4 regions of the Shewanella sp. HL-SH2 genome follow, and region 3 is predicted to be linked to each of the others. Evidence: predicted binding sites of a transcription regulator. Region 3 holds the regulator's gene; each other region holds the start of a gene.
What was found. Region 3 encodes sigma-54, which starts transcription at its own class of promoters, with help from an activator protein. Its sites were predicted from a motif close to GTTGGCACGNNNNTNGNNT; they were not measured.
Positions count from the first base shown of each region.

Region 1: the regulator sigma-54 is predicted to act here: its motif matches at 2,728-2,746, upstream of ACRWP9_RS14425 (molybdopterin oxidoreductase family protein).
Region 2: the regulator sigma-54 is predicted to act here: its motif matches at 2,450-2,468, upstream of flgA (flagellar basal body P-ring formation chaperone FlgA).
Region 4: the regulator sigma-54 is predicted to act here: its motif matches at 3,210-3,228, upstream of ACRWP9_RS08225 (flagellar assembly protein FlgT).

Region 1 is NZ_CP195035.1:3,308,553-3,313,794, forward strand. It holds gene ACRWP9_RS14425 (molybdopterin oxidoreductase family protein) at 1-2,687, opposite strand, end outside; gene ACRWP9_RS14430 (cytochrome c3 family protein) at 3,012-3,347, opposite strand; gene htpX (protease HtpX) at 3,613-4,476, opposite strand; gene pepE (dipeptidase PepE) at 4,746-5,242, shown strand, end outside.
Region 2 is NZ_CP195035.1:1,923,826-1,929,067, reverse strand. It holds gene flgB (flagellar basal body rod protein FlgB) at 1-297, opposite strand, end outside; gene ACRWP9_RS08375 (CheR family methyltransferase) at 424-1,263, opposite strand; gene ACRWP9_RS08370 (chemotaxis protein CheV) at 1,368-2,288, opposite strand; gene flgA (flagellar basal body P-ring formation chaperone FlgA) at 2,682-3,389, shown strand; gene flgM (flagellar biosynthesis anti-sigma factor FlgM) at 3,461-3,793, shown strand; gene ACRWP9_RS08355 (flagella synthesis protein FlgN) at 3,927-4,352, shown strand; gene ACRWP9_RS08350 (chalcone isomerase family protein) at 4,408-4,968, opposite strand; gene ACRWP9_RS08345 (DUF2947 domain-containing protein) at 5,066-5,242, opposite strand, start outside.
Region 3 is NZ_CP195035.1:1,065,951-1,071,192, forward strand. It holds gene ACRWP9_RS04660 (transposase) at 1-168, opposite strand, end outside; gene ACRWP9_RS04665 (hypothetical protein) at 200-349, opposite strand; gene ACRWP9_RS04670 (HPr family phosphocarrier protein) at 694-969, opposite strand; gene rapZ (RNase adapter RapZ) at 1,003-1,860, opposite strand; gene ptsN (PTS IIA-like nitrogen regulatory protein PtsN) at 1,857-2,300, opposite strand; gene hpf (ribosome hibernation promoting factor) at 2,303-2,590, opposite strand; gene ACRWP9_RS04690 (RNA polymerase factor sigma-54) at 2,617-4,110, opposite strand; gene lptB (LPS export ABC transporter ATP-binding protein) at 4,271-5,002, opposite strand; gene lptA (lipopolysaccharide transport periplasmic protein LptA) at 4,999-5,242, opposite strand, start outside.
Region 4 is NZ_CP195035.1:1,896,197-1,901,438, forward strand. It holds gene ACRWP9_RS08205 (TetR/AcrR family transcriptional regulator) at 1-555, shown strand, start outside; gene ACRWP9_RS08210 (DUF6268 family outer membrane beta-barrel protein) at 736-1,713, shown strand; gene ACRWP9_RS08215 (LPP20 family lipoprotein) at 1,820-2,272, opposite strand; gene ACRWP9_RS08220 (FlgO family outer membrane protein) at 2,269-2,979, opposite strand; gene ACRWP9_RS08225 (flagellar assembly protein FlgT) at 3,385-4,524, shown strand; tRNA gene ACRWP9_RS08230 (tRNA-Arg) at 4,667-4,742, shown strand; gene ACRWP9_RS08235 (alpha/beta fold hydrolase) at 5,095-5,242, shown strand, end outside.

The DNA.
Region 1 (5,242 bases), 2.1 Mb from region 3:
AATGTGGATTGCGTCACATCTAAAGCCTGTTCAAAACTAAGGTTAGTAACACCTTGGTTAAATACTTGTTGATTAAACTGCAGATTAATTTCATCGCCGATATCAGCTTCAGTCATGCCTGTACAGGCACAAATTAATGGGCTATTTCCAGCTTTAATTTGTTGATGAAGTTGGCTTAATAGCTGACTATTTAAGGTTTTACCAATAAATGCACCCATAGGTTCTAATGCCACATTCACCGGTTTGTCAGATAACAGTTTCAACGCAATTAACTGCCCTTTTTGGATATTGCATTGAATGTGCAACAGCTGATGCCCAGATTGACTAACTCGCGTTAAGGTCCACTTTAATGAATAGGGCGTGGCTTGATACGCAAAACCATCTTGTTGGTTTTCAAACCCAATATGATGACAAATACCACTGGTTAACGTTTGAGCCACTTGCCAGCAAAGACCGATAGCCGCTTTATCATGATCTCCAAATACCACCCCTTGCAGAGCTAATATAACCGGCGATAAAGTGACAGCTTGGCATTTAAATCCTGGCTGAAGTGAAATGGGATCAACTCGGCTATCAATGACTTGATTAATCCCTTGGGTCAGTGAAAACTGCTTTGACCAGTGCATAGACATGGACGCAACATCGACTGGCATGTCTTTATCTGCGACCACACGCGCCATTGTAAAATCTTGGGAGGTTGATTTTGTTTTTTGTTCAGCTTGAATGCGGGCTAACCCACCTTCAACTAGATTAAATAAACCCAGTTGCTGTGGATGTATATGGATCACAGGTTCTGGCACGCTAGCGCGTAGGCTAGCAATATGACCCGTACGAGTCATGGTGTGCCACTGATCTCGACTGCGGCCACTATTGAGCAATAAAGCGGGTAAGTTTTGGTGGCTATTTTCAACACCATTCACTGATTGCCCTTTGGCTAAGTGAGTGGATACGTTCGCAGGCGTAATAAACTGTGCTTTACCGCTGACAGTTGCAAACTGGCCATGTGAAAACACACGCTGATGTCGCTGACCGATTTGCTCAATGGTTGCGACTGGCCACTGTGTTGGCACTAAATCATCATATTGAGTTTTCGTTAATCCAGCGAGTCCGGCAAGATTAAAGTGTTTATCTGGAAAAGCTTGTTTCACTTTGGCACTAAGTAATGCAAATTCGCTAAATACACTGGCATTATGTTCGAAATCAAAGCCGTTAAAGCCCATTTTAATCGCCACTTGGCTCACCGCCCACCAATCTGGTTTTGCCTGACCTTTTGCAGTGATAAAGCTGCGTTGGCGGGTAATAGTGCGCTCGCTATTAGTGACTGTGCCACACTTTTCGGACCATCCTTGCGCGGGAAGCAATATATCCGCTAGCTTAGCGGTGTCAGAATCAGGACTCACTTCAGACACCACCACAAACGGACAATCGGCTAGTGCTTTGGCAATTTTGGCACTATTAGGCAGCGATACCACAGGATTAGTGCCCATAATCCATATGGCTTTTATTTTGCCATCGGCTAATGCATCAAACATATCAACAGCGGCTAAGCCTTTTTGTTTAGCCACTGTACCGCATTGCCAAAAGTCTGCCAGTAACGCCCGCTCATTATCAGCAAATCCCATATGACAGGCTAATTGAGTAGCCAAACCGCCTACTTCTCGGCCACCCATTGCATTAGGCTGTCCGGTCAGCGAAAAGAATCCTGCTCCAACCTGGCCTATTTGGCCTAATGCAAGATGACAATTAATGATCGCATTAGTGATATCGGTGCCATTCACTGACTGGTTAACACCCTGGCAGGTGGCAGTAACGACTTGCTCATGCTGACTAAAAAGTTGGTAAAACTGTACTAAATCCGAATAAGCCACCCCAACAGAGTCGGCAAGTGTTTGCAGGTTTTTACTGAACTGTTGTGCGTGGGTAATGGCTTCAACAACACCTTCTGTGTGAGCATCAATATAGCGTTGATTTAGTGTGTTGTTATCTGCAATAAAGCCCAGCAAGCCAACAAATAAGTCTAAATCAGCCCCTGGGTTTATAGCTAAATGTAAATCAGCTTGCTTAGCGGTTGCGGTTGATAACGGGTCGACTACGACCAATTTGCAGCCATTGGTTTTTCTTGCTGCTAAAATACGTTGAAATAAAACCGGATGGGTCCAGGCGGTATTGGCACCAATTAAGACAATAACTTTTGCATGCTCAAAATCTTGATAACATCCGGGTACCACATCTTCACCAAATGCACGTTGCATTGCACTCACTGCTGAAGACATACAAAGGCGTGAATTAGTGTCGACATTAGCGGTTTTTAAGAAACCTTTAACAAACTTGTTGGCAACATAGTAGTCTTCGGTAAGCAACTGACCAGATAAATAAAAGGCCACTGAATCTGAACCATATTGATCAATGGTTTGCTGAAATGTATCTGCAATTAATTGTGTAGCGGCATCCCAATCAAGTGGTTTACCTGAGCGCAACTTAGGATAGCGCAATGTATGGGGCTGATTCAGACTGTCTAATAAACGTTCACCTTTAGCGCATAGCTGACCAAAGTTAGCTGGGTGAACATTGTCGCCTTGTAACGTCAACCCTAAGCCGGTTTCACCAAGTGTGTGTGTTGAATTTTGGCTGATGGTTAATCCACAGCCAACACCACAATATGCACAACTTGATTGAATATCCGTCATTCCTACACCTATTTGATCACTACAATAATTGCATTTAATATCGCAACTAGCGTGCCAAATTTATACCGGATTGAAATTAAAGGTTTTTTATATATTTACTTAGAAAAGTAATCGAAAATTGCGCAGCCAAAGTGCAACAAGTCGCACCAATGTTGCGCATCTTATTGAAAACAAAGTAATTAAAATACCTCTTTAGAGGTATAAAGATTTAGCAAGGTGGGTTATTTGAAGGCGATAAAACAAAGTAGACAATGATCGATAGTATTGAAAAAATGTCGCAAAAAGTGTTGATATAACACCATCATCAACACATTAGCTTACGCACTATTTAGCCACGCGACCATCATCGTGGCAGGCTTCGCAAGCAGGTTGTTCACCTACATTCACTTCATGTACCGCATGACAATCGACACACATCAACATGCCATCATGCGGTTTATGGTTATCATTCATTTTAGCTAATGAACCATGGCAACTTTGACATTGTTCAAATTCATATCCACCGCCAACCGAAGGTTCTTCATTTACATGACAGCTTTCACACCCGTTCATGCCGGCATGAAAATCAGCTAAGTTTTCCTCTGCGGCAGACGCGCCAATTGAAAAAGTGAGCACAGCAAAACAAACAGCGAATAGGGAACATAAGAAAATATTTTTCATATCAACCTCTTTTTATCCACGCTAGCCACAATGGTATTGAATAAAGATCATTATTCATGATTGAGACTTTATATGGATGATTTTTTTAGCTTAAATCCAATTTAGTCGAACTACCGTACTTAAGCAACTATCATGTTATAACAAGACCTTAGCATTGAAGCTGAACTTGAAACGAGCGCTACATCAATACATCCATAATAAAAGTTATAAAACAAAAACTGGAGCACAAGGCTCCAGTTTAGTGGTGTTTATTTTACCGGCAATATTAGCTGTTCTTTAAAGCCGCAATGCGTTTTTCTAGTGGTGGATGGCTCATCATAAACTCAGCCATAGAACGCTTACCGCTAATACCTAACGCTGACATTTGAGCTGGCATTGCACCCGCTTCTGGGCCCGTTTTTAAACGTTCAAGCGCAGCGATCATCTTATTCTTACCCGCTAAACGTGCAGCACCTTCATCGGCTCTAAACTCACGTATACGAGAGAAGTAAGCCACAATGATTGAAGCTAAGATACCAAACAGCATATCTAATACAAACACCACGGCCATATAGGCAAACATACCTAAGCCTTCACCCTCTTCACTGTTACTAGAGACAACATTATTAATAATACCCGCAACGACGCGTGCTGCAAAAATAACGAACGTGTTCACTACACCTTGAATTAGCGTTAACGTTACCATGTCACCGTTAGCAACGTGGCTAACTTCATGGGCTAAAACGCCTTCAATTTCATCCTGGGTCATGCCATAAAGTAAGCCTGAGCTTACCGCAACCAGTGAATTATTCTTACTTGGGCCAGTAGCAAACGCATTCATTTCAGGTGATTGGTAAATTGCCACTTCTGGCATTTTTATACCTGCTTGCTCAGCTTGACGAGCAACGGTTTCAACTAACCAGCGTTCAGTATTATCACGTGGATTGGTGATCACTTCACAACCCATGGTTTTCTTTGCCATCCATTTTGAAATGGCTAAACTGATAAAGGCGCCACCAAAACCGAAAATGGCAGCAAACACTAATAATCCACTCATCGTAGAAGTGTTAACTCCTAGAATAGACATTACAATTGAGGCCACTAGCAAAATTGCCATGTTGGTCGCAATTAACAAAAAGATACGCTTCATTTTAGCTCCTGTGTTGGCAAGATTGCCGATGTCAATACATTCTACAGACATAATATGTCCGGTAAAATGATTTTCAAGGTATTGTAGATTAAATATGATTTAATCAACCAAGATACATTATTACGCGCAGATTTTAGGTACAGATACTTAATTGAAACTTAAATGTCGCTAAACAAAAACCGGAGAGTTATCTCTATTATCTTGCTGTGATTAACTTTGTTAATATGGGGATAATCGACTGTGGTTATTGAAGAAAAAAAGGATATTCTATGTCAGTGAATGCTTTATTATTGAGCGCTTCTAGAGTGGGTGACACCCCGTATTTACAGCATGCTGTTGAGCTTATAAAACCATTGTGTATAGCAGGACAAAAATGGCTGTTTATTCCTTATGCAGGTGTTGGTATGAGCTACAGTGAATATTTGGAAAAAGTCCGCCAAGGCTTAGCTGATTTACCCATCAGTATTAGTAGTATTGATGAATACGGCGATCCAAAACAAGCCATAAAAGATGCCGATGGTATTTTTATTGGTGGCGGTAATACGTTCCAATTACTCAATGAATTATATCGTTATGATTTAGTTCACCTGATTAAACAGCAGGTCAGTGAGGGTAAGCCTTATGTGGGCTGGAGCGCTGGATCTAACATTGCAGGCTTGTCAATTCGGACCACCAACGATATGCCGATTATTGAGCCGCCTTCATTTACCGCTATCGGCCTAGTGCCATTTCAAATAAATCCACATTACAGTAATTATCAAGCACC
Region 2 (5,242 bases), 860 kb from region 3:
TTGTTGCATATCAACCGTATTACCATCGCCAGTATCAGGTTGGTTAGGGACTCGGAATTTGACATGTTGCTGACTGAGAGCAGTTAAATCAAAATGCTTTTCATTAGTGGCACTCATCGTTAAACCTTTCTGACGAGAACTAGCAGCTTGCATTGCTGAGGCAAAATCGACATCGCGTGCCTTATACCCTGGGGTATTCGCATTCGCTATGTTACTTGATAGCACTTCAGCGCGCTGTGCCCTGACACCAAGGGAGTATTGATGTACCCCAAGTGCATTATCAAAATTAATCGCCATAAAATTGCCTCCATCAGCTAACTGATAGATATAAAGCAAAGGTTATGCCAATTATTTAATCAATGGGAGGATATATAGAAAGGAAAGCATGTGAAAAAAGTAACACATGCTTTTCAATAGGTTAAACTAGGTTTTCTTTTGGTAATATATACCAGGGTTACAGCGGACCATGTCAAATTCTTCTGTTAATCCGGAAATAGATTCTGATGCCCCAAGAAATAAAATACCTTTTGGGTTTAAAGCGGCAGCAAATTGCCGCAAAATTTTAGCCTTTGCCTCAGGCGCAAAATAAATCAATACATTACGACAAAAAATAATGTCGTATTTTCCTAAAAGCGTATAACTTTCAAGTAAATTATGCGCTCTAAAATTCACTAACCGCTTAACATTATCTTTGACTTTCATATTGCCATTAGGCAAAGCATCAAAAAACTGACGTTTACGTTCTTCTGATAATCCACGCGCCAATGCCAAGCCATCATATTCAGCATTTTTACAACGTTCAAGCATCGAAGGTGACAAATCAGTCGCTTGAATAGTCACACCACCAGGCAGTGCACCCGGCTTGCGTTGTTGATACTCTAAAGCGGTCATTGCTAATGAGTAAGGCTCTTGCCCTGAAGAACAAGCCGCAGACCAAATACGCAATGAACGACCTAACTTAGAATATTCAGGTAATAAAGTATTATGTAATAAATCAAATGGATAGCGGTCACGAAACCACAATGTTTCATTGGTTGTCATCGCGTCAATCACTTCCGCACGTAATTGACGTTCGGTGGGCTTCATTGAATGCTTAACCACTTCAGAGAGCGAGGGTAAACTGTATTTGCCCATCAATGGTGCTAAACGGCTTCGTACTAGGTATTGTTTATTTTCACCTAAAACGATGCCGCTGTGTTGTTCTAAAAACAATCTAAATTGATTATATTCTGCTTCTGCGAGTGATTTATCTGTCACATTCACATCCTAATATAATGAGTTATATTTGCCCTATCATTAGAGCTTTTACGCATAACTAACATTCATGAATTTTCATGCTGCCTACTGCGTTGAATAGACAGAAAGGATTACAAACTTAAATGTTTGTTTACCGCTGCGGCTAATTCATCAGGATTAAACTTAGCAATAAAGTCATTTGCGCCAACTTTTTGTACCATTGCCTGATTAAATACGCCACTTAAAGAAGTGTGTAACACAACCTTAATATTTTTTAACTTAGGGTCATCTCTAATTTCAGCTGTAAGGGTATATCCATCCATTTCAGGCATTTCAATATCGGAAATAATCAAAGGGATCTCTAACGATACATCATCCATCTCTTTAGCTATAGCCTTGAGTTTGTTCAGTGCTTCTCTACCATCTTTGGCGGTATCAATTTGTAAATTTAAAGACTCAAGAGAACGAATAATTTGCTTACGTGCTACAGCAGAATCATCTATCACCATGACATGATAATTTTGTTCTCTGTCTATGGTTAATGTCTTATCAACTTCTTCACTGATTGCCGTTTTAACAGGAGAAATTTCATCAAGAATTTTTTCCACGTCTAAAATTTCAACCAACTCACCTTCAATTTCAGTAACAGCAGTCAAGTAAGAATAACGCCCAGCACCTTTTGGCGGAGGCATAATGGCTGCCCAATTCATGTTGATAATACGTTCGACAGAACTGACTAAGAAACCTTGAACACTGCGATTGTATTCAGAAATGATAATGAAGCAATTCTCAGTAGAAGTGAGTGGACGTCCACCTGTTGCAGCGCTTAAGTCAATGACTGAAATAGTGGCACCACGAATGTGTGCAACCCCTTTAACAAACGGGCTCAGTTTAGGTAACTTAGTTAAAGGAGGACATTGAAGCACTTCTTTCACTTTAAACACGTTAATGCCAAAGCGTTGACGGCCATTAAGCTTAAACAACAGTAACTCTAATCGGTTTTGGCCAACTAATTGAGTACGTTTGTTGACTGATTCCATGATACTCGACATAACACTGCCTTTTTTTATTAAAATATCCGAATAAATAGATACTAGCTTGTTTTACTTAAAAACATAAATCGAATCATGATTTGTCTTGCTTAGGAGGATTAAATTTGTCCTTCCTGCTGCTCATTATTAGACTATGCACTGGGTCAAGCCAATAACTTACTACCGGCATGATTATTGCTTTTAAATTATATTAATTGCATTAGCAGAATAAATAACGAGATAAGTCAATATATTGTCGCTACAGCTTAGCAAACTATGCCGTATTTGATATCAAATAAGCACATACACAAGCGGCATCAATATTTTCAAAAGACTCTAGATCAATTTATTCTTTTTATCTTTATAGAATTTAAGTATAGGTGCATTCTGGCTAAACAAGCTAGTATCTTCATTATGAAAATATATTTTTTGTTATTTTTTTATTTATTGTTCAATTCATTAGCTGCTTTTGCTGATGAAGAAGCTAGCATACCCTCTGTATCGACCATAAGTGAGATGGCTGAAGAGGCTGTTAGAAAAAAAATCCAATTAACACCTGATGCTAAGTTGATAATTACCCCTCAAAATTTAGAAGGTCGCTTAACGCCTCCGCGCTGTTATAAGCCATTAACAATCGAACTTGCAAGTGATCGGGACATAGCTAGGAATAATACGGTTAAAATAAGTTGCAACAGTCCTGACTATGATTATCCTTGGCAAATATTTTTATCGGTGAGAGTCGAAATCATGTATCCCGTTGTGGTCGCCAGTGAAATTATCTCGCCGGGCATATCACTATCAACACAACAACTGCACATAGAATATATTGATCAGTTCAGCCTTAGAGGTCAATTTTATTCTGACATCAAAGCCGTTTTAGGCAGTAAAACTAAAAGACGTATTAGTAAAGACGCGCCGATTTTAAATAGTCATTTATGCTTTGTGTGCAAAGGTGATGCTGTATCAATATACGCCAGGAGCGAAAACCTCCAAATTAAAACATTAGGTGAAGCGATGCATGACGGTAGTATCGGTGAATCGATTAGAGTTAGGAATGCAAATTCAAGCAGAGAAATAGAAGCTAGGGTAATTGGTGTTGGTGAAGTAGAAGTAAGAATGTAAAATAGATTAAAGTTTTTTTCTGCTAGGTCGATAGCCTATTTGGAAAACCAAAATTAACGCTGGAGCCACTCATGGCAATTGACATTAATAAACTTAAAGCTGCAACTTCGACACCAATGCAAACGGCACGAGATGCTAAAACGACAGGTAATACCGCTCAAGCAGCTCCCAAAGCTGCCACTGTTACAGTAAAGACGGACTCTGTTAGCATTACGCCTCAGGCGCAAGAGTTGCAAAGTGTGCAGTCAAAAATGGCTAGCCTACCTGAAATCGATCAAAAGAAAGTAGCCGAAATTAAACAGGCTATTTCGGAAGGCCGTTATAAAATTGACCCTGAAAAACTTGCTGCAAATATTGCAAGCTTTGAATCAGAGCTAAGCGGGCTTAAGTTCCAAGAAGAGTAGTAAAGCACTCAATATTGCTGTGTGCATGAATGTTTGCTGTAGTCTATTCTTCTGAGCTGAAATAAATCAGAATACCGGTGCCTAATGGCATCATAGACAAGTGTTTTTCAAGCAAAACAATTCGAGTAATAGCATGGCTGAACTATCTACACTGCTCTCCCACCAGCACGGCATATTGACGTCGCTGAAGTCACTTATATCTGCAGAAAAGCAAGCGCTGCAAGACCAAAATGCCGACAAGCTGTTGAAACTTGCCCAAGAAAAGCAGCAATGTTTAATAGCACTGCAAACTAATGACCAGTCGATGGCTAATCACCCTGAGCATGCAAGACTGACATCAGACCCCGAGCTTATTGAAAAAGTCACTTTATCGAAAAGTCTTCTTGCTGAATGCAAAGATATTAATCAGCAAAACTCTAGCTTAATAGAACTGAATATCGCTAGTTTAAATAGATTTTCTCAGGCACTGCAAGCCAGTCGAAATGCATCAAGTTTAACCTATAATGATAAGGGTAAAACCTCAACGATTTCGACTCTGGGTAATGATTTCAAAGCATAAACGTAAACTAGGTTTTATGTGTAAAGCGTCACAGAACCAGAGTTTAATGAATTATCTATTGCCCTAACATATCTTGTTTTAAGCTTTTTTGAGCAGGCTTATCCCCTAACCAAATTTTAATAAGCGCTTGACGAAATAACTCACCAGGGATTTCCCCCTGTGGTTGATCATTTTTAAAACTTGCAACCCCTTTATCCCTTGTTAATACAAAAGTAAATTGGTCACCATCGTTAATTTCAGCGATAAATAATGCCATAAACTGGTCTATTTCAGTTTGTAAGTGCACACTATTTCCATCAGTAGCTTCATCAAACCCATCTTTAATGGCATCGGTCATCTTATCTGAGGTGATCATCTCTGAAGTGATACGTAAACGGATAACTGCAACGGGCTGTTCAATTACTTTTCCCAGCTCAGATTGAACAGATCTAAGGTATAAACTACCAATATACAAATCCATAAAAAACTTACTGCGAACCCCTGCACCATTAAGAACAAGAGGCTGCTGATTAACGACGATAGAATCGGGCACGTTTATGCCAGATACCATTTTAGCTTGCAGAATTGGACTAACGAATAAAGCTGCGACTAAACCTAAACAGGATAATAATTTCATACTAGACATTCTTATAGAGTGAATATTGGAACTCAGAGAAGTACAACTAAGCTAAGTGCAACCTAGCTGAGTTAAACAAGGCGAAAATAACGGATAGTTAGCCGCGGGTGCCTAATTTATATTGTCCGTTTTGTTCAAACATAAGCGCTTGTTTTTGCGTAGGAGAAACCAATAAAGGGCCATCATCAAAAAATAAAAAACATTTCCAATTACGGACAAACACATCCCAGCGGGTTTCGATAACCTGGTACTTTTCATAACAAAAATAAACAGT
Region 3 (5,242 bases):
TTTAACCTCAACGGGTTCAGTCGTTGATTTTACCCATTGGTATACCACTCTAGATGAAACGCCATATTCCTTGGCTACTTCTGATAACAAGCGGTTATGGTTAGTGACTTGATTAACCACTTGATTGATTAGTGTGTCTGGATAACGATTGCTTAGGTATTTTTTCATAATCAAAGTCCACTTTTTTGAATGCAGATATTTATCGTTTTTCAACTTCCCATTGACTAAAACCAACATTGGCAAAAAATGTGTAGTGTTGCTGAATTTTTGTAAAAATTGGGCTAGCCAATTTAAGAGTATGTCCAAAAACAGTATTAATCGTATTTAAGGTTAATTGTGTATTTCGCATAGTGCTCTCTCCAATAAGTCTTGCTAGCTTTAAATCTAGTACCACTTTGTAGGTACTAATTACTATATGAAAAGAGCGTGCCAACTATTTTTTTATTTATTTTTTATTCATTTTCAATGCGTTATGATTTTATGGTTTCTGTGGTGGTCGTAGGGTATGCAATATAATGGTGCAATTGCACTAATTCGGAGGGAGATTTAAATTATCCTAACTGCATTAATTTAACCTCAACTTAGCTCTGGTTAAGCGAGGAATTCAATAAATTAAACACGGTTAGCTATTTTAAAGCAAAGGTGGGTTCATGATGAAAAAGTAGATTCAATCGCTGGGGGAAGTGATTAGGATCAACAACCTTCTTCGAACTTGTCATTAATTAAATCGCATATAGCATCAAGCGCAGATTGTGCATCTGGCCCTTCAGCTATGATATCTATGGTTTTACCTAAGCCACTTTCAAGCATTAATAAGCCTAAAACACTGGCGGCGCTGGCCTTTTTATCACCCTGGATCAGGGTAACATTGGCATTGAATGCATTAGCAAGAATAGCCAGTTTGGTCGCCGCTCGTGCGTGTAAACCAAGCTTGTTTGATATGATGACTTGGCGCTGTAAAAGACTCATTTAGTTAAGTTCCGACAAGTAACTTTATTGCGATTATTTGTGCTTATTTATAAGCTCTCGATGTCTTGCTTGAACAACATGTTTTTTACCACTTGAAAAACGTTTAGCAAGCTGGTCGGCGATATAAACTGAACGATGCTGGCCACCAGTACAACCAATAGCTATGGTTAGGTAGCTGCGGTTATTGCGCTCTAAGTGGGGCATCCATGTTTCAAATAGGTTTTCTATTTGCCAAATGAATTTATTTACCAGCGGTTGCTGGCCAAGAAACTCCTGTACCGGTTCATCTAATCCAGTAAAGGGGCGTAATTCTATTTCCCAATGTGGGTTAGGTAAAAAGCGTACATCAAACATAAAATCGGCTTCGGCGGGCATACCATATTTAAAACCAAATGACTCAAAATTGATCACTAACTCTTTATCAACACTGCCCATTAAAATTTCACGTACTTGATCACTAAGTTGATAAATATTTAGCTTAGATGTATCGATAAAATGGTCCACGTATTCAGAAATAGGCGCTAGTAGCTCACCTTCAAATTGAATCGCATCTTGTAGGGACATATTCTTTTTCGATAAAGGATGTAGTCGTCGGGTTTCACTGTAACGTTTTAGTAGTGCCTCATCACTTGCCTGTAAAAAAAAGCTTATGACTTCCGTATCCTCAGATAACCACGCTAGCTGCTGCTGTAATACTTTACCTTGCTCTTCTATATTTCGAACATCAACACTTATAGCCACCAGTTCATTGGTGTTTCTAAGCTGTTCTAATAGCCGTCCAATTAAGGGCAGTGGTAAGTTATCAACGCAATAGTAACCTAGGTCTTCTAGTACCCTAAGTGCGACAGATTTACCTGAGCCCGAACGACCGGATACAATGACTAATTTCATGCTGTGATAACCTGATAGAGTTCAGTTGAGTTACTTGCTTTTCGTAACTGCTTAAGAATATGTTTATCCGATAACTTTTCAGCCATTGAGGATAGGGTACTGAGATGTTGCTGACACTGGTCTGCTGGCACCAGTAATGCAAATAAGAGATCCACTGGTTGTTTGTCGATAGCATCAAATGAAATCGCTTCTTCGCACTTTATAAAAACCGCGATAGGGCGAACGATGGACGTTAAACGACCATGCGGGATTGCAATGCCAGAGCCTATTCCTGTGCTACCCATTTTTTCTCTAGCCACTAGGCTTTCAAAAATCTCTTGTGAAGAGAGGGATGGGTACTGGGCTGCAGCTAAATCACTGATAAGCTCCAGTACCTTTTTCTTACTGCCCGGTGTGGCACAGGAGGTGCATTCCGGCTGCAGGATGGTACTAAGTTCCATCATTAATGCTTAGTTAATTTCTCTTTGTGTTTAATGACCTGACGATCGAGTTTATCAATCAGGGCGTCTATAGCGTGATACATGTCAGCATGTTCAGATGTCGCAAATACCTCAGCTCCATTCAAGCTGACTTTTGCTTCAGCTATCTGTTGTTGCTTTTCGACATTTAATACTACGTGGACATTATTGATCTGATCGAAATGTCGTTCAAGTTTTGTAAACTTACTTGTGACATATTCTCTTAGTGATTCAGTAATTTCAATATGATGACCCGTTAAGGTGATTTGCATATTTATCCTCCAATTGCCTAGGTAGATTATAAACTCTTACGTTGGTTTGAGGGAGGGATCATCATCGCTTCGCGGTATTTCGCTATGGTACGACGTGCAACATTAATCCCTTGTTCTGCCAGAAGATCTGCCATTTTACTGTCGCTTAGTGGTTTTTTCTGGTTTTCAGCAGCAACCAGCTTTTTAATAAAAGCTCTAATTGCTGTAGACGAACATTCTCCGCCATCATCAGTACTGACATGGCTAGAGAAAAAATACTTAAGTTCGAACAGTCCGCGCGGTGTGTGCATATACTTTTGTGTGGTGACACGCGAAATAGTGGACTCATGCATTTCGACAGCTTCAGCTATGTCATTCAACACCATAGGCTTCATGGCTTCAGCACCGTACTCAAAAAAACCTTGCTGAAATTGCACAATACAATTGGATACTTTAAGCAGGGTGTCGCTGCGGCTTTCTAAGCTTTTGATAAACCATTTGGCTTCTTGTAAGTGACCTCGAATAAATTGAGTGTCTGTTGAACTCTTACTGCTTTTTGCCATGGCGGCATATTGTTGATTAATACCTATTTTTGGCATGTTATCAGGGTTCAATTCAACCACCCAACGGCCATTCTTTTTGGTCACTGACACGTCTGGGATAACATATTCATCATCCGGTGGGGTGATCATCGTGCCAGGACGTGGATTTAAAGATTGAATTAATTCAATTGCTTCGCGCAGCTCATCTTCTTTTAGCTTAGTTTTGCGCATGAGTGTGCGAAAATCACGTCCAGCAATCAAATCTAAATAATCTTTGATTAACATTCTGGCATTATCAATATGGGGCGTGTCTGGTGCAAACTGAACAAGTTGAATCAATAAACATTCACTTAAGCTACGTGAGGCGACACCCAGAGGGTCGAAATGTTGTATACGTTTTAGTACCGCTTCGACTTCGTCTAATTCGACAGAATCATCGCCCATAGCTTCTAAAATATCTTCAGTACTTTGGGTGAGATAACCTGTGTCATCAATGGCATCAATAATGGCTGTGGCAATAGCGAGGTCTGTTTCAGAAAAAGGGGTTAGATTTTTTTGCCATTCTAAATGCTCGTATAATCCTTCGGATGTTTCACCTTGGAAGGGCATGTCATCATTTGGCATGCTGCCAGAACCCGAACCAGGGCTTGCCATTGGGGAGGCGCTGTACACTTCATCCCAGGTAGTGTCCATTGGCAAGTCTTCAGACATTTGCTCTTTAGTCATTGACTCTGCGGTGTCGACATTTGAAGTGTCTTTTTCGACTACAGGTGCGCTTACTTCATTGAAGTCAGTTTCTGATAGGTCTTTGGAGTTATCATTTTTGTTGCTAAGTGCTGAAAATTCATCTTCCATTTCAAGCAAAGGATTGGAATCTAATACTTGTTGAATTTCTTGCTGTAACTCCAAAGATGATAACTGCAGCAAACGTATAGCTTGTTGCAGCTGTGGGGTCATAGTGAGGTGCTGACCCATTTTAAGTTGGAGTGAAGCTTTCATTACTGCTGATCCCTAGAAGAATTCGGCTTTCTACACTGATTAAAGTGAGTGATAGTCGCAATTTTTTAACAAATGGTTTTACTTTACCTATACACGATCAATTAGCTTAGTCGCCAGAAACATTTTGCCAAGCAAGTGCTTCAGATCCTATTTAGATTAACTATAGCTTGAATTGTTCGCCTAAGTATACTGCTCGAACTTGCTGATTGTTGAGTACTTCAGTTGGGGTGCCTTCGGCAATCAAATTCCCCTGGCTAACAATATATGCCCGCTCACACACATCAAGTGTTTCACGGACATTATGATCAGTAATTAATACGCCTAGGCCACGGTGTTTGAGTTGCAGAATAATTTTCTTAATATCAATCACTGAAATAGGGTCAACACCCGCAAAGGGCTCATCTAACAATATAAATTTAGGATTGGCTGCTAAAGCGCGTGCAATTTCTACCCGTCGTCTTTCACCACCAGATAGCGACATGCCTAAGCTATCGCGAATATGGGTAATATGGAATTCTTCTAAAAGATGCTCCAGTTCCTGAATTCGCTCATCCGAAGTCATCGATTTTCGGGTTTGCAACACGGCCATAATATTATCGTGCACACTGAGTTTTCTAAAAATACTGGCTTCTTGTGGTAAATAGCCAATACCTTTTCGCGCACGTAAATGCATTGGGTCAGCAGTTAAGTCATCGTCATCAATTAAAATGCGGCCATGGTCACTTTTGACTAAACCAACAACCATATAAAACGTGGTCGTTTTACCTGCGCCATTGGGACCAAGTAGTCCGACAATTTGGCCTGTTTTTACAGTTAAGCTGACACTTTTAACCACTTGACGACTTTTATAGCTTTTAGCTAAATTCTCAGCTGTTAAGGTAATTTGGGTCATTGGTTACCTTGCTTTTTTAACGGGATTTCAGGTAATTTTTGTGCTGGTGACTCATCATTTTGGAAATTTTCCGGTTGAATAATGGTAATAACACGATCTTCACCTTTACCGGTACTTTCAGCGATAAGTTCCTGAGCATTGATATTGTAACGGATCACGTTACCCGTCACTTTACTGCCTGCTTGATCTAGCTTAGCGTTACCTGTTAATAACAGTCCAGTTGTTGCTAAGTCATAACGA
Region 4 (5,242 bases), 830 kb from region 3:
GCTATTGATTTATTTTGCCATCAGGGCTTTCCTAATACGAGCATGGATGAAGTGGCTAAACACGCAGGCGTGTCAAAGCAGACTGTATATGCTCATTTTGGCTCGAAGGATGATCTTTTTGTTGCCTCAATAGAATCTAAGTGCGTAGTGCATCAATTGACTGAAAATTTGTTAGTGGATGCTACCGATCCTGAGCGTGTATTAACTTCATTTGCTCAACATTTTGGTGCCATGATAGCGTCAGAAGAAGCCATAACCGTCTTTACTACCTGTGTTGCACAAGTTGATACTCATCCTGAAGTGGCAGCACTTTTTTATGATGCTGGCCCAAAACATATTTTAAATTTAGTCAGTGGTTACCTTAAAAAGGTTAATCAACATGGCCAATATCATTTTAATAACCCCCATGACAGTGCAGTACGATTAAGTCTAATGTTATTTGGTGAGTTGAGAATGCGTTTAGAATTAGGCCTGCCAACAGCGGATTTATTGTCTAAAAGGCAAGCGTACTTAACTGAAACAGCGATGATGTTTTTAAAAGCGCACAAGCTATAATTAGTTGAGCCTATAAATAAGAGCCTGTAAAAAATGTTGTGAAGGATAAAATAATATCATCGTATTTTATAAAAATAGGATGATATTGAACCACTTTGTAGCACAATTCGTACTATTTTAAATACCACACTGTCCTGAGGCAGTATCAATCGACTTGTTACCCTAGAAAGGATGCTTTTAATGACTACTGCACTTCACATTAACTTACAGCCAAATCAATTTAAGCCAAATAAATCTAGCCCAGATTATTTATCCAAAATGAGCTTGCTACCTTTATTGGTGACAGGTTTTGTTGCAGGTTTAAGCTTAACAAGTATGAGTGCTTTAGCATCGACATCATCACCAGATCGTGCGCCTTTTGAGCTCAATGTTGCCAGGACTAGCTCGCAAGCCGCCACTGTGGGTAATAATGGTAATGAATTAAAGCGTGATGTATGGAATGCCAAATTATCCGCGACCATGCCATTAAACAAACAATGGATGATAGGCGCTAACATTGGTTATGATAATCTTGACTATGGCTGGCGTATTAACCAGCAAACTCCCTTAAGAACTAACACTGTGCCCTGGTCTTCTATTGATCAGTACAGCGCTGGGCTATCTTTGATTTATCGCCCTGATAATCAGTGGATGTTCATGTTTGCACCTAAAGTGCAATATGCCTATGCCAATACCGCATCATCTTCAAATGCTCAAAGTTATGGCGTAGTTGCTTCAGGTATGTACCGTTTTGAATCTGGCAATATGCTAGGTCTTGGTGTGGCTTACCTTAATGATATATCTGAGGTGCGAACCGTTCCCTATCTTGCGGTACGTTGGCAAATTAATGATAAGTGGGTACTTGCTAACCCGTTCCAAGCCGGATTCAGTGGTCCCGCGGGTTTAGAGTTAACGTATCAGCTTTCAACCGACTGGGATTTTGGTGTCGGTAGCTCTCGTCGTACAGAACGCTTTTTAATTGAAAATGATGATACCACCATTGAAATTGAAGAGTGGGTTGGCTTTTTACGCGCAGGTTGGAAAATTAGCCAAAGCGTTAGCTTGAATGCCTATACTGGTTACTATTTTGGTGGCGAGATGGAGTTAAGCGAGCCACAAACAACCGAAGAACTCAGTAATCAAGCCGCAGCGGCGTTGGCATTTAAAGTGAAATTTTAATTTTTGAGGATAATCATTTAGTTGTTATAAATGCAGTTACTCAAAACAAAACGCCGCGATAGTACGCGGCGTTTTGTTTTGTTGAAATAACTTAAGTGCGTTCGGGTTAAAAGTAAGTCACTTCTTTTATTCGTTTGGCGCGGTTTTGTTGCTCGTATAAATGCCAAACCTGTTCAAAATCTAACTCCAGTTCCGTGACATAAAAATCGCCAGAAGGGTAGGTTTTAACCACTTTTGCACCACGAATAATACCGCTAACAGAGGATTTAACGCTATCGTTAGTCAGTAGCCACTCACTGACATTGCTAACCGCATCAATCTTCTGCCCATATACTTGTTCTGCTAATTCACGATAAGCGGCCACTTTTGATGCTTGCATTGCCATCAATACTTTATGTGCCTCAATATTACTTGGTTGGGTAGCGAGTGGGGCATAACCAATGGCTGAAATTTTCGGAAAGTGGCTTGGAGCCTCGATTTCCCATTGCACATACTTATCATTACTTGTGCAACCCAGCATTAAAAAGCTTAGCACTGTAATTAGTATTAGATTTTTCATTGCTTGTCTCCTATCACAGTGTAACGACTCTGTTTAACATTTTCGGTTCGATAAATTAATCCGTCACGGGTTTGTATTTTATTGGCTGGCAAAACATAGCCGGATAAACTTTGACCTGCGACAAAAGACTGCACCGCCGACACTACACGATTATTGGTTATATCCACCACACGGCCATTAAAATTCACCCCTTCATTGGTGAGGTTTAATGTTGACACTAATACATGAGACACAGGCATGTCATCGGGAAGTTGCTCCCAGTTTCGACTTAATATTAATTCGCCTTTTTCTGTTGCGCGCAGTGAAGTTGACACATTAAGATCAACTAAATTGAATTCATGGGCATGAAATGCGCTCAGTAAACTCTGTTGCAGCTGTAGTGCTAACTCATTAGTTTGATTAAAGTCGCTACTCATTACTGGGGTAACAATTAATAAGGGTTGATCAGGACGCAGGGCATCATTTTGTAACACCAACTCATTGACTAATTTTTCAGCCCAAATATTAATTTGTCCCTTGGGCGCTAAACCCGACGCATTAATATCATAAACCAGTTGTTCCTGGTGTACGTCATCAGCGTCTTGATAACCCACTAGTTGGCCATTTTGTGCATAGTCCAAGTTTGCTGCGGGGTTAAGTGTATTACCGCACCCAGCAAGCCCTATGGTGACTAGCATCAGAGCGAGAATAGAAAGCTTGTGCTGCATGATTGAGTCCTTCGCGTCTGTCTAAAAAACAATATTATTCATTTGATACTGATATATCGGCATCAGATAAATATTCTTTATCTTTATAAAGCGCTGCTTACTTATAAAACTGCAGTCAATAAACCTCATACCATTTTAGGTAGACTTAAACTAGATATAGTTTCATTAATTGTAGCGGCGTTATTCATAGTAGCGCTAGTCATAGTGTCGTTAGCGATAGTAAAGATAGGTTGGGCACAGTTTTTGCTTGATAAGTTGTTAGTAACTCACGACAGCGCTATCTCAGCGATGTAACGTGTTGTTTTGTGCTACAAGTGACAGATATCTGACGCAGGGTGAAATATGGTACATGCATTAAATAATAAGTTAACACAATACTCGTGGCCTAAATGGTGTCGGGCCTTGATGTTATTGCCTGTTTTATTGAGTCCTTATTCAATTGCAGAGCAAATTGAAGTGACAGGTACTGCCAAGATTGTGAATGGCAATATAGATAAAGCGCGCGAAGACGCCATTAACCAAGCATTGAATTACGCCAGTCTGAGGGGCGGGGTTAATTTTTCTAGCCAGCAGCAAATTACTCAAGGCTCGCTCACCCAGGATACCTTTTCAATGCAACGAATGGGCGCGGCCAATAATATTGAATTGCTCAGCGAGTTAGTCAGCAATGATATTATGACGGTTATTTTGTCGCTTAATATTGATGATGAAAGTGAAACAGAGCAGTGTCAGGCACAGTCCTTAAAGGCGGCTATTATGTTACCGCAGGCAGATATAGCGGACAGAACACAGCTAAGTTATGGTCATTTATCCGATTTTAATAAAGCATTTACGCTTCAATTTGGTAAAGCCATTAATCAACAATCAAGCGCAAGTTTCGCTAAGGTACACGCTGATGAACGCTTAGATAGCGCCAATGAGCTGGTTAATTTCAAAGGCTATAGCATCCCTAGTTGGCTTGGTGAAATCACCGATAGCCAATATATATTGAAATCTTACATTACTGATATGTCGACAGAGCCTTACACCAGCAGTTTTATGGGCTTTGTTGATGAAGTCCCCTCACGTCAATTTAGCTATGAACTAACCCTATATCATGGCATCAGCGGTGAAGAGGTATGGTCACAAACATTTGCTACCACAGCCCCCTGGGAGTTTGAACGTCAAGAAACCGTAATGCCAAACAGCCAGCGTTTTTGGTCTTCATCCTATGGTCAAGCAATCACAAGCCAGCTGCAATTAAGTGTTATGTCACTTGATAACGCACTCAAGTGTCGCCCGTTGCTAGGGCAAATTATCGCTAGGCAAGGGGATCGAGTTATTATCAATTTAGGCCGCAAAAATGGCGTTAAACTGGGTGATAAATTTCAGTTGGTTTTGCAAAAAAATATTCCAGACCGTCTTAATACCATGCGCGCAGTTGTGACTAAAAACCGCACTGAAATAGTGATAGATCAAGTGAGTGAAGGCACAGCCACCGCGATGATTGAAAACGTTGATGCCGCCGATAACATTCAGGTTCACGATATAGCCATTAAACTCTAAGTGTTTAGGGGTAAATGAGACAAAAGGTGAGCAACTTTTGTCTTATTTAAATCAGTTTAATAATTAAGCAATTAAATCCTAACGATTTTAATCGCCTATAAGCTCTTTTCATCAGGCTGAAAACCAGTATAATCAGTTTCGTCTTCCTATAGCTCAACAGGATAGAGCAGCCGCCTCCTAAGCGGCCGATCGGGGTTCGAGTCCCTGTGGGGAGACCATATAAAAATTCAAGCTGTCCCTTTCTGTCATAATCTCTGCTATTTTCTGCCAAACCAGCCTATTTAAAATTATGTGATAATTTACTAGGTAAATGTGTTGTCGTAATACCTCTCAGTCCAAAACCTTTAATACTTCAAGGTTATAGCGACTGGTCTTTATTGTATTTTAAAGCGCTATTTACATTTCTGATAACGTGACCTGACTTTTATCAGCGTAAAATATCGGCTATGCAGAACATGAAATGGATAATTTTTGAATGGTCTGCTTAACTTGCTATAGCTAAATTAGATTGACCATGTCAAAGTCAGCAGGCGCTCATTATTGGTGACCTGATAAAAAGGACGACAAAGTATGCTAAATGCAGATGATGTATTGATTAGAAATAATGTTAAGTTAATCGGTAAGGGCAGTAAAACGCTGTTTCTTGCTCATGGTTTTGGGTGTGACCAAAACATGTGGCGCTTTTTAATCCCTGAACTGGCAAAGCATTTCAAAATGG